One region of the Solibacillus sp. NPDC093137 genome, then DNA from elsewhere that is predicted to be linked to it. Evidence: riboswitches for the same ligand, from Rfam matches in the RefSeq annotation. Region 1 holds a riboswitch; each other region holds the start of a gene.
The links. Region 1 has a riboswitch for lysine ahead of ACQKN3_RS12120 (amino acid permease). Riboswitches for the same ligand answer to the same signal wherever they lie in the genome.

Region 1 (4,468 bases):
CGATTGGTCAACTAACAATCAGTGGGGATGAAGAACCCATCCACTGATTGAAGTTTCACTTTATCAGCAATAGTCCAACTAAAAATAGGTGTGCAGGAAGCCATAGCCCCTGCACACCTATTTTTACCTTTTATTTAACATAATTTGAATCAATTCATCTCGATCGATTAAATAAACGTCATTGATGTCGGCAAGTTTTTCGGCCTGGCGTGTAAAATGACTGTTTGTAACAACCCATGCTTCAGTTGCCTCATACATCTTCACTGCACCGATAATTTCCTGAACCGCTTTTACACCGACCGTACCGGAATAGCGTTTTGCCTGGACCGCAATAATATCTTTTCCGTCCTTTAAAATAAGGTCGGCACCGTAGTCACCGCTCGTTGCGGTAAAGCTCACTTTAAATCCGCGGCGTTTAAATAACTCGCCTAAAAATCTCTCAAAATCTTCACCGGTCATTTTATCGACTTCGCGAATGCCGGACTTTCGTAACTTCCTCGTCTTCAGCGATCTTAGCCAAATTTTAAACGCGATATATAGTACGAAATAAGCGACAATTCCAATACCGATGCCTTCAGCTGTTCGCGTTACATAAAAGCCAGCTGCACCAGCTGATGCGATGAAAAATAGCGGGATGACCGGCAGGCGTTTTTTATTTCGTCTTCTCTTTTTACGCAATAGTCCTGTACTCCTTTTATTTACTAACGCTATTATATCATAAAAGGGTACATACGTTTGGTTATATCGTACGGTTGTTTGCGCTCATAAAGGAAGCGAAAAATAACAGAACAGAAATTAAAATAAACAGTACAATCGGAATTGACCAGCTGTCAGTTAAATCATGAACATAACCAAACAGAACCGGTCCGATTGCGGCAACGAAATAACCGATTGACTGTGCAAAGCCGGAAAGTTCAGCTGCATCATAGGCTGTCTTCGTACGCAATGAAAACAGCATCAGCACTAAACCAAACGAAGCCCCGCCTGCAAAGCCTAGTAAAATCATCCATACGACGGCAAGGCTAGTCCATTCCATCAACACACCAGTAAAACCGACTAAGTAACATATCGTAAAGAAAACGACGATTGGACGTTGTGAAGCGATTTTACCGGCAATAATCGGAATAATAAATGTCATCGGAATTTGCGCAAACTGCATTACGGATACCATCCACCCGGCAGCCGCAGCATCCAGGCCTTGGCTAATGAAAATCTCCGGTATCCACGCAGACGAACAGTAAAATATAAACGATTGAAAGCCCATTGCTCCAGCGACTGCCCAGGCAAGCGGTGATTTCCACATATGCGTTTTCTTTGTTTGCGAAGAGGGCATATGTAATTCCACTTTTTCCTGGCGCAAAATCGGCAGCCAAATCAGCAATGTAAGAATACCTAAAATAATCGTAATACCTGCTGCAATTTGCCAGCCTGCGCTTGCAGCAATAGGATAACTGAAGCCCGCAGCAAGTCCGGAAGAAATGTTCATCGATACGGAATAAATCCCTGTTAATAAGCCAATATGTAATGGGAATTTCCATTTGAAAAAACTAGGGATAAGGACATTACCAAATGCAATTGCGACGCCGATTAATATTGTTCCTAAAACGAGTAAAGACGTTAGCCCAAGGGAACGAAGTAAAATCCCTACACATAGCAAGATGACGGAATAAAATAATGTCCATTCCATCCCAAACCTACGGGCAATACGCGGTGCAAATGGTGAAACGACCGCAAAGGCAATTAAAGGGATAGTCGTTAAGAAGCCTGCAAGAAAGTTCGAAATCCCAAGGTCGTCACGAATAAATGAAATAATTGGACCGATTAATGTAATCGGTGTACGTAATGTTGTCGCAAATAAAAATACGGCAACCATAAAATAGATGAGTGTTCGGTTGGATAGTATTTTTTTGCTATTTTGATTTAATTGTTCGGTGTCCATATTAATTCTCCTTTTGACTAGTAATATATATTTAAGTAGTGTGAATACTCTTAAAAAACAGAATAAAGATGAAGCCATTGCTATCAAAAAAATGTTATGTTAGACTTTTAATCAATTAAATAAAACATTACCTCATGTAGATGTATGAGGTAGAGGTCGCAATCATTAAGACTAGTATAGCTGAGATTAGGAAGAATCGGTGAAGCTTTATGAAAGGAATGGTTGCCGAAGTGTTATTTTTCTTCTTGAAAATGATGCTGGGGCTGTTTTCGATAAGGAACAGAACTGTCACATGTGTGAGCCTGTGTTGAGCTATCTTTCAAGTTTGATGAGGTGTAAATATAACCATCACAAAAACTTGTGGTGGTTTTTCTTTTACATTTCACAAGCAAAACAAAAAGGGAGTTTTATATTCATGAGTGAGATTAAAATAGATCAGCTCGGTAATAACGGGTTGAAAAAGAGTTTGAAAAGTCGCCATGTAACGATGATTTCGCTTGGCGGAACAATCGGAACAGGTTTATTCTTAGCATCGGGTGGTGCGATTGCACAGGCAGGTCCTGGCGGGGCATTGCTCGCATATGCACTGATCGGCGTTATGGTGTATTTCCTAATGACATCATTAGGAGAAATGGCTGCCTATATGCCAACATCCGGTTCGTTTAGTACGTATGCAACAAAATTTGTCGATCCGGCATTAGGCTTTGCGCTTGGCTGGAACTATTGGTACAACTGGGCAATTACAATTGCAGCAGAAATTGCAGCTGTTTCGTTAATTATGAAATACTGGTTCCCGGACAGTTCTTCAATTATATGGACAATATTATTTATCGTAGTTGTTTTATCATTTAACTTAGCTTCTGTAAAAGCTTTCGGTGAAGCGGAATACTGGTTTGCGATGATTAAGGTTGCGACAGTAATTGTCTTCATCATTGTCAGCTTCTTAATGATTTTCGGTATTTTAGGCGGGAACGATCCGGTCGGCTTTACAAACTTCGTTAAAGACGACGCCCCATTTAATGGCGGTTTCCTGGCATTGTTCGGTATTTTCCTTGCTGCCGGTTTCTCATTCCAAGGTACGGAAATGCTTGGGGTAACGGCAGGGGAAACAGATGACCCGGCCAAAAATATTCCAAAAGCTGTACGTTCAGTATTCTGGCGTATTTTACTGTTTTACATTTTCGCAATCGGTGCAATCGGGTTGCTTATTCCGTATACGGATTCACGCCTCTTATCAGAAGATATTGCGACAAGTCCATTTACATTAGTATTTGAAAACTTAGGTGTGGCATTTGCGGCATCTGTTATGAACGCAATCATTTTAACGGCGATGTTATCTGCAGGGAACTCAGGGTTGTATGCAGCAAGTCGTATGCTTTATCAGTTAGCGGTGGACGGAAAAGCACCGAAACTATTCATGAAAGTAACATCGCGCGGTATTCCGATGTATGCACTGTTAGCAACATTGGCAGTCGGTTCATTAGCATTCCTTGCATCGTTTTTCGGAGACGGTGTAGTATACATTTGGTTATTAAATGCTTCCGGTATGTCCGGCTTCATCGCTTGGCTAGGCATAGCAATCTCTCATTACCGATTCCGTCGTGCCTATGTCGCACAAGGTAATTCATTGAGCGATTTACCGTATGTATCCAGATTCTTCCCATTCGGTCCGCTATTCGCCTTTGCCCTATGTATGATTGTCGTGTTAGGTCAAAACTATATGGCTTTCATGGGTGGAACAATTGACTGGTATGGTGTTGTCGTTTCATATATCGGCTTACCACTGTTTGCCGCTTTATGGTTTGGCTACAAATTTAAACACAAAACGAAAATCGTTCCTTTAAAGGACTGCGATTTAACAAATAAATAATTTCTGAAACGCAATGTGAGCTTGTACGCTTTCATTGCGTTTTTTTATATTAAGGATTATTTATTCTCAAGTGAGGATTAAATGAGAGCTATTGAGGATTAAACATTTTTCGAGTACGATGAATACAAGAATGTTATTATAAAATAAACAAAATTCCCGTATTTTATTATGCTGGAAATAAATTATGTAACACTGAAGAATAAGGAAGTGAAAACATGCCTATTTCAAAAGGTTTCTATAAAAAAGTGTATCCGTGGTTAAAAGGGGAAGATAGAAAAGATGTGTTGTATCGACCGTTTCTTACAAAGGGGAACCCGTACAAATCACGTATTTTCCTAGTAAGTTCGCATGCGGTACCGTTATTTAAAGTGGAAGACAGAAGCGAGCAGACTTTTGCAGAGTCATTAGTGAATAGAGAGCTTTTCCACGACCTTTATTTAAGTGAAATTAAAGGGGCACCCCGGGAATTTAAAGGCTCGTTACAGTTTGAAAACTGGCTGGAAAACCAGCACCAGGAATCCCTGATTTATACGTCGCTGAATACATATCAGCTGGAATCAGCCGATGAAGCGAAGGTAGCGAAAAAAGAGAATCCAGCTAATTTTGAGCGGGGGAATCTTATTTTTAAAGAAGTGGTAGAGGAGTTTCAGCCGGAAATT
Region 2 (4,468 bases), on a different contig from region 1:
CCTGTTGCGTTATTGTAAGTTTCTTCACCGCCAACTGCAGTGAAGTTCAGAAATAAGTGGAACACCAAGAACAACCCGACAGGAACTACACCTAATAACGAGTGTAAGCGGCGCCATAAAAATTCACGATCTTTCGACAAAACTGTTACCCCCCTTAGTACTTGAAATACACATGCGCAACGCCTCAAAATTGTAAAAGTTGGGATGTTGACTGCGCATTTCATCATGGTACAATATTATGACATGTCCATTGTACTCTCAACAGATACTAGCGTCAAGGCAACGCAGGATATTTTATAATCATTTTAAAGACGGTTTTACGCTGTTTTAAGAACCGTTTTTTCTGCTTATAACTCATTTCTTCATGAAAGAATGAAAATTATAAGAAAATTTATGAAAGAGGTTTTTTATATGGAAGGGTACAAAATGAAAACGATTCCAACTTTTGGCTACGAAATCATTCGTGACCATCTTCTTCCTTCTATTCTAGGTAAGCATGAAGAAGATGTTTTATATTGGGCAGGTAAAGAAATTGCAAGAAAGTTCCCATTATTTTCAATGGATGAACTCCCTTCCTTTTTTATGGAAGCTGGCTGGGGTCAGTTAGTTCTGGAAAAAGAAACGAAGGACGAACTTCATTACATACTTTTGACAACAGAGGAAGTGCCACTCAATATTGTACAACGTTGCTTCCGTCTTGAAGCTGGCTTTTTAGCAGAGCAGAAACAAAAGCAGCTAGGCTATTTGACGGAATGCTATGAAGAAAAAGATAATGACAAACATGTCGTAAAATTTACGTTAAAATGGGATTTAAAAGAGAAAATTTAGCCTTCAACTTATAATAAACAACTATTGCTGAAGCAGCAAATTTACTCAATAAAAAGCTGGAAATAAGCTACTACAGCTCATTTCCAGCTATTACTTTAAGAAGCGGTTACTTCTTTCATCGCCAAATTGAATTCCTCATGCAACACATTCGCAGCACGAACCATTTCTTCCTGTGGTACAACGACAGACACTTTAATTTCCGAAGTGCTGACCATTTTTACAGGAATATGTTCGCGACCTAAGCGTGCAAACATGCGAGCCGCAACCCCCGGATTGGATGCCATCGCAGAACCGATAATAGATACTTTCGCTAAACCTACTTCAAAATCTGCAAAACTAAACCCAAGTGACAATTTACTAGTTTCCAGTACCCGTAAAGCTTCCGCAAACTCATCTTTGGAAATTGTAAAGGAAATGGTCGGCTTCACGCCATCAATGACTGCTTGAACAATAATGTCCACATTGATATCATTTTCTGCTAAAACACTAAACACTTCTGCCAATGACGCGGTTTCATAAGAATCATAGCCGATCGTCAAACGAATAATATCCGATTCGTAAGCTACCCCGCGTACAAGTAAGTTTTTCTCCATGTCTACATCCCCTTTAATAAAAGTGCCTTCCACGTCCTGTACGAAAGAGCGTACAATGAGCGGTATATTGTATTTTTTGGCAAGTTCAACCGCGCGTGGGTGCAAAATTTTAGCCCCTAAATTTGCAAATTCCAACATCTCATCATAAGAAACTTCCGGTAGTTTCCTAGATCCTTTTACAATTTCTGGGTCTGCCGTGAAAATCCCTTCAACTGATGAAAAAATCTCGACACGCTCTGCTTCGAGGGCAACCGCAAGTGCAACTGCTGAAGTTTCAGAACCCCCTTTGCCGAATGTTGAAATATTGTCTGTCCCCGTAACTCCTTGAAAACCTGCTACTACGACGATTTCACCTAATGCCAAATGTTCCTGAATTCGTTTACTATCCACATGATCGATTCGTGCGTTGCCATGTTTTTGATTAGTATGGATACCTGTTTGCCATCCAGCAAGTGACACAGCTTTACCTCCATGCTCCTGAATTGCCATTGCAAGCATTGCACTAGTTATTTGTGTTGCTGATGAGGCCAGTGCATCCATTTCCCGTTTCGACGGCTCATCGGTAATTTCAGCAGCATATTGTCTCAATTCTCGTCGTATAGCGGGTATTGAAGAAACGACAACGACTAAGTTTATGCCACGTCCTTGCTCTTTTATCACTTTTTTGGCTACCTGTACGATTTTTTCCGGTGTAGTCAATGCCGGACCGCCAAACTTTACTACAACTGTCTCCATTCTTTTCCCTCCTTAAATTGTAAACAAAAAGACGACTTCCCATATTCATGGAAAGCCGCCGTCAATACAAATAATAATTATAAGTTTTTCAGGATAGCCCTCCAGAACATAAAGCTCTGACAGTTTTACATCTCTTAAATGCAAAACCAGCAAACTGCGCGAACAATACGCACTTCACTTCGGCAGGGTCCCCTTTCGATTGCTGTCAATGGAATTGTTCTTCCTCGAGCAATTTACTGTTGAATACTGCGCCTCTATCTTAGTAAATATTGAATTGTCTTATATATTAGCACACCATTATTCTTTATTCAATGGTGCTTCATGAAAATGCCGATATATGACATCCGCCAGCTTTGCCGGCACACCGGACTCCTGCAGCTGCAATTCGCTTGCCTCGCGGATTTTTTTTACTGATCCAAAATACTTCATGAGTTGCTGCTTCCGCTTCGGACCTACACCTTCAATCCCATCAAGAACTGAAGTGATGGCATTCGTCTGATGTTGCTGACGTAAAAACGTAATCGCAAATCGGTGTACCTCATCTTGAATGCGCTGCAATAAATAGAAACCGTCACTTGTTCGCTTTAATGGGACAACTTCCGGAGGCGTACCAAATAATAGCTGGGACGTATTGTGCTTTTCGTCTTTAGCCAATCCTGCTATCGGAATGACTAACCCAAGCTCGTCTTCAATGACTTCACGTGCGACTTCCATTTGTCCTTTTCCTCCGTCGATAAGAATCAGATCAGGCAATGGCAGATTTTCCCGCAGTACACGTGTGTAACGACGTCGAATAACTTCCTGCATCGCACCATAGTCATCATGTTTGGCCGCTTCCCTTGTTTTATATTTCCGGTATTCCTTTTTCGCAGGCTTCCCGTCTATAAAAACAACCATCGCCGAAACCGGATCCGCACCGTGCATATGACTGTTATCAAACGCCTCTATTCTAAGCGGCAATGGAATTTGCATCGCTTCAGCAAGTGCTTCACAAGCCCCGACTGTCCGCTCTTCTTGACGTTCAATCAATTGGAACTTCTCATGAATGGCGATTTCAGCGTTTTTCATTGCTAGATCAACAAGCTCTTTTTTGGAACCGCGCTTCGGTGTCAGCACCTTCACATCCAGCAGTTTTTGTAAAATTGTTTCGTCAATCGACTTTGGCACAAAAATTTCCTTTGGCAATAAATGATGCGGCTGTTCGTAAAAACGGCCGACGAATGTTAAAAATTCCTCTTCCGGCTCATTATAAATCGGGAAAATCGAGACATCCCGCTCAATGAGTTTGCCTTGACGCACGAAAAACACCTGGACACACATCCAGCCTTTTTCTACTGCATAGCCAAATACATCCCGGTTGCTCAAATCATCCGTGACGATTTTTTGCTTTTCCATAATTTGATCGATATGAGCAATCAAATCCCGGAATTCCTTTGCCCGCTCAAACTCCAGATTTTCGGCAGCATCCATCATTTTTTGCTGAAGGTCTTGTTGTATTTCTTCAACGCCCCCGTTTAAAAACTTCGAAATCTCATCAATCATTTCGTCATACACTTGTTTTTCAATATCTTTTACACACGGTGCCAAACATTGACCTAAGTGATAGTACAGACAGACCTGGTTAGGCAGATGTGTACATTTACGAAGCGGATACAATCGGTCCAGTAATTTCCGCGTTTCGTTTGCCGCATAGGCATTCGGATACGGACCGAAATATTTTGCTTTATCCTTCTTCACTTTTCTTGTCGTAATAATACGTGGGTATCGTTCATTCGTTATTTTTATATAAGGATACGTTTTATCATCCGTTAGTTTCACATTATATTTCGGATCATGAAGCTTAATTAGATTCAGCTCCAGTATAAGAGCTTCCAAATCACTTGAAGTCACAATATACTCGAAGTCTTCAATCTCACTAACTAGTCTCGCAGTTTTACCGTCATGACTTCCCGTAAAGTAAGAACGCACTCGATTTTTCAATACTTTAGCCTTACCAACGTAAATAATCGTGCCTTGACGGTCTTTCATAATATAGCAACCTGATTCATTCGGTAGTATTTCTAGTTTTGCTTTAATGATTGCATTCATATTCTCACCTGTCTAATATGTCCTTTCCTATAGTTTAACTGATTAAGGTATAAGAAAAAAGCCGTACACCTTGTATGGCATACGGCTTTCAACATATCAATTATTCCTTGGTCATATGAGTGGCCAGAGGTTTAATTATTTGTTGTCGTTAATGAAATCAATTAACGCTTCTTTTGGCATGAAGCCAGCAGTTTTTGCTTTTACTTCACCATCTACGAATAATA
Region 3 (4,468 bases), on a different contig from region 1:
TACTTGGAAATTAACATCTTTCAATACTTCATGATCACCGAATTTTTTATTTAAATGGTTAATATCAATTACAACTGTCATTTTATTCACCATCCTTATCTAGCTTGTTGCCTGTAATGAGCTCCACTTTATACGAGGAAGGTCCGTCCATCTTTTTCTCGAATAATAGTAAGAAACGAGTTACAGTAAATGTCATAATAAAGTATAATACCGTCGCGATAAAGAACGCTTCAATATATTTATAGTTACTGCCCGCAATCGAATTCGCAGTAAAGAACAGTTCCACTACCGAAATAACACTTAATACAGATGAATCTTTAATATTCATAACGAACTGATTCCCTGTTGCAGGTAAAATATTGCGTGCTACTTGCGGCAGAACAATATGAATCATCGTTTGCAGGTGATTCATTCCAATCGCTTGTGCAGCCTCGAATTGGCCTTTATCAATTGATACGATACCACCACGCACATACTCGGCCATGTAGGCTCCTGTGTTTAAACTAATAACGATAGAAGCTGCTAAAAAGCGGTCAATATCGATCCCTAAGTAGACAAGACCATAAAATACGACCATCGCCTGTACCATCATTGGCGTGCCCCTGAAAATTTCCACATAAGCCGTTAAAATAAAGTTAAAGACTTTCAGAATAGCTGATTTAATATTTTTTTTGCGTTGTGGAATTGTGTGCATAATTCCAATGAAAAATCCGATCAGTGTTCCACAAATTGTCCCGATAATTGCCAACAGAAGTGCAGTCCAAGCTCCACGTACAAATAAATCCCAGTTGTTCGTAAACAAGTTCCATGATGATTCTAAAAATGCCATCGCCTTGTCCTCCATTTCTTTCTTTGTTTCTACTATTTATGTATGAAATCATAATTTTAATAGAAAAAGGTTGTCTTCCGTTTGCCGGCAAGACAACCTCATTAAAACTGTTAATGCTACACGATTATTGTGCTGCTGGTTGATTTGCAATTGCGTCTTCCATTAATTGTTGACGCTCTTCATCCGAAATTTCAGCTAAAACTTTGTTAATTTGTTCACGTAAATCTGAACCCTTTTTCAAACCTACCGCTACAGCTGTTGAGGCTTCATCTGCTTCGAAGTTTGGTTCAGGTACGATGTATTTAATATTGTTCAGAGCCATTTCAGCTGAGATACCTTCTGGACGTTCTGAAACGTATCCATCAATTGCGCCTGACTGTAATTGCACGCGCATTGCACCAAAATCAGTTGCCGCTACTTGTTTTTGAACACCTTCGATTTGATCGATTACATCATAATGTGTTGTCGCTTGCTGACCTGTAATTTTTGCATCTGCAAAGTCCGATAATGAAGTGGCATTTGCATATGGGCCGTCTTCTTTTACAACAATGACATAGTCACTTGTATAATAGTTCTCCGTGAAATCAATTACTTCCTTACGTTCAGGCATTGGTGACATACCAGCAATTACTAGATCAATGGCACCTGATTGTAATGATGGAATCAAGCCATCCCAGTCCGTTTTAACAATTTGTAATTCCATGTCCAGACCTTCTGCAATTTTTTTTGCAATTTCCACATCATAGCCTGCTGCGTATTCCTTTGAACCTGCAATTTGAACTCCGCCATTGGCATCATCTTTTTGTGACCAGTTAAAAGGCGCATACGCTGCTTCCATACCGATTTTAATAACTTTTTTGTCTGAATCTGAACCGCTTGTAGTACCTTCATCGCTTGTACCACAAGCTGCTAGCAATAGCATTGTCATGGCAGTCAATAAAATTAATAGTCTCTTTTTCATAGAAAATCTCTCCTTATTTGTTAAATTTCGGGCGCCAAATATACAAAAAACGACCTAAAAGAAGAACTTTAGGTCGTTTAAATTATAATTAGCCCGAATCCTCTACAGTTCCCATTTTGAGATAGCACAACTCAACCATCAGGGATATAGATGATTGAGACAGTTCTGCAATTATTCACTGCAGACCCAGCATTGTAAAATTGAGCATTTACAACACTTCGGCGATATTTCCTTCTCTTATATCTCACAGCCAGCTCATGGCTCCATATAAAACTGTTAAGTATCGCGCCTCTACCTCACGAGAGTGTGAGGTTTTAATATGAAATTGATATGTTTATATTACATTATTGCGACATTTCCGTCAACACTCATTTTTCTGAAATTTCACTGTAAGAATAAAAGCGCTAAAGCGCCCGTTCAACTCCGACAGACATTGGAGGGACCTAATGGTGCGAGGAGTTGGCGCTTTAGCCTAGACGTGGATAAAACTATATTTTTACGTTATCTACAATGCGATATTCTATAGTTTCCTTAACAAAAAAGCTAATGCGCAATATACAGAATATCGCGCATTAGCATAGAAAATACTATTAAGAATTTAATAATAAATCTTCTGGGTTTTCGATCATTTCTTTTACTGTTTTTAAGAAGCCAACAGAATCTTTACCATCGATGATACGGTGGTCGTAAGATAATGCTACATACATCATTGGACGAATTTGAACTTCCCCATTAACAGCTACTGGACGGTTTACGATTGAGTGCATACCTAAAATACCAGCTTGAGTACCATTCATGATTGGTGTTGACATTAATGAACCGAACACACCACCGTTAGTGATTGTGAATGATCCGCCAGCCATGTCGTTTAAGCCTAATTTTTTGTCGCGTGCTTTACCAGCTAATTCCGCAATGTTTTTCTCGATTTCAGCGAAGTTTTTAGCGTTTGCATCACGAACAACCGGTACCACTAAACCTTCTTCTGTTGATACAGCAATACCGATATCGAAGAAGTTGTTTAAGTGAATTTCATCACCGTTAATTTGTGCATTTACATATGGATATTTCTTTAATGCTGCTACTACAGCTTTTGTGAAGAATGACATGAAGCCTAATTTAATATCGTTAGCTTTCACGAACTCATCTTGTTTACGCTTACGTAATGCCATAATGTTCGTCATATCAATTTCATTGAAAGTAGTTAACATTGCAGTTGATTGTTTTACTTCTAATAAACGTTTTGCAATTGTTTGACGACGGCGGCTCATTTTTTCAACTGTTACACGGTCTGTATCAGCTGCTGGTGTGAAGATCATTGGACCATTACCTGCTGCTGGAGCTTGGGCAGCTGATGCTGCTGGAGCTGCTGGTGCTGTACCATGTGCTGCAACGTCTTGTACACGTACGCGACCTTGTGGGTCAACAGGTGAGATTGCTGCTAAGTCGATACCTTTTTCACGAGCTAATTTACGAGCTGCCGGTGAAGCGATTACACGCTCACCTGAAGTTTCTTCAACTGCAACTGGTGCAGGTGCTGCTGCTTTAGGAGCTTCTTCTTTTGCTGGAGCCGGAGCTGCTGCTGGTGCTTCTTCTTTAGCAGCTGGTGCAGGTGCTGCGCCTTCGCCAGCTTCAACTACTGCGATTACTTGTCCTACTAATACAGTATCGCCTTCTTCAGCTAAAATTTGTTTTAAAACGCCTGCTTCTTCAGAGATGATTTCAGCATTAACTTTATCAGTTTCTAACTCAACGATGAATTCGCCTTTTTCTACGCGATCTCCAACTTTTTTCACCCACTGGGCAATTGTACCTTCAGTAATTGATTCTGCTAATTCAGGGACTTTAATTTCAGCCACGTTCATATCCTCCTTTAATTACGCTACACATTCATTGTATAGCAAGCCACTTCTATTTTAAATAGAAGCAGCTCTTTTTAAACAAATCATTTATTACTTTTCAAGTGCTTCGTTCACTAATTTAGCTTGTGCTGCTTTATGTGAATCGCCATCGCCTTCAGAAGTTGAGCTCATTGCAGGACGTCCTACATAGCGCACTTTTTTGCCTTCTGCGATATCATATAATGTTTCAAGAACATATGTCCATGAACCTTGGTTTTTCGGTTCTTCCTGTACCCAAACGATTTCTTTAACATTCGGGAAACGAGCGATAATATCTTTCACTTGTTGTGCAGGGAATGGATAAATTTGTTCAACACGGATGATGTGTAAGTGATCAAGCCCTTCGCCGTCTTTAACGCGTTCTGCTAAATCGATCATTACTTTACCAGTACCAAGTACTACTTTTTCAACCGCTTCTGTGTTTTTGCCTAAACCTTCTTGCTCGATTACTTCCTGGAAGCGACCAGTTGCAAGTTGTTCAGCAGTAGCTGCAGCAAGTGGGTGACGTAAAAGTGATTTTGGAGAAACCACTACTAATGGACGTACACCTTCTGTACCTAGTAATGCAGCTTGACGGCGTAATAAGTGGTAGTAGTTGCCTGCATTTGAACAGTTTGCTACAAACCAGTTATTTTCTGCAGATAATTGCAGGAATCGTTCCATACGGCTTGATGAGTGTTCCGGACCTTGACCTTCATAACCATGTGGTAAAAGAAGTACGAATCCAGATTTTTGACCCCATTTAGCGCGGGCACTTGAGATGAAGTTATCAAACATTAC

Region 2: linked by a shared signal. The riboswitch ahead of ACQKN3_RS00875 (aspartate kinase) and the one ahead of ACQKN3_RS12120 (amino acid permease) in region 1 are both predicted to bind lysine.
Region 3: linked by a shared signal. The riboswitch ahead of ACQKN3_RS04885 (transporter substrate-binding domain-containing protein) and the one ahead of ACQKN3_RS12120 (amino acid permease) in region 1 are both predicted to bind lysine.

The regions. Positions count from the first base shown of each region.
Region 1 covers NZ_JBNNVH010000002.1:59,273-63,740, forward strand. The annotation lists gene ACQKN3_RS12105 (nitric oxide synthase oxygenase) at 1-31, shown strand, start outside; gene ACQKN3_RS12110 (restriction endonuclease) at 124-678, opposite strand; gene ACQKN3_RS12115 (CynX/NimT family MFS transporter) at 740-1,939, opposite strand; lysine riboswitch at 2,082-2,262, shown strand; gene ACQKN3_RS12120 (amino acid permease) at 2,355-3,809, shown strand; gene ACQKN3_RS12125 (RNA 2'-phosphotransferase) at 4,025-4,468, shown strand, end outside.
Region 2 covers NZ_JBNNVH010000001.1:184,289-188,756, reverse strand. The annotation lists gene ACQKN3_RS00885 (succinate dehydrogenase cytochrome b558 subunit) at 1-140, opposite strand, end outside; gene ACQKN3_RS00880 (YslB family protein) at 412-828, shown strand; gene ACQKN3_RS00875 (aspartate kinase) at 924-2,156, opposite strand; lysine riboswitch at 2,243-2,421, opposite strand; gene uvrC (excinuclease ABC subunit UvrC) at 2,454-4,244, opposite strand; gene trxA (thioredoxin) at 4,380-4,468, opposite strand, start outside.
Region 3 covers NZ_JBNNVH010000001.1:943,090-947,557, reverse strand. The annotation lists gene ACQKN3_RS04895 (amino acid ABC transporter ATP-binding protein) at 1-81, opposite strand, end outside; gene ACQKN3_RS04890 (amino acid ABC transporter permease) at 83-829, opposite strand; gene ACQKN3_RS04885 (transporter substrate-binding domain-containing protein) at 954-1,790, opposite strand; lysine riboswitch at 1,905-2,092, opposite strand; gene odhB (2-oxoglutarate dehydrogenase complex dihydrolipoyllysine-residue succinyltransferase) at 2,381-3,646, opposite strand; gene ACQKN3_RS04875 (2-oxoglutarate dehydrogenase E1 component) at 3,740-4,468, opposite strand, start outside.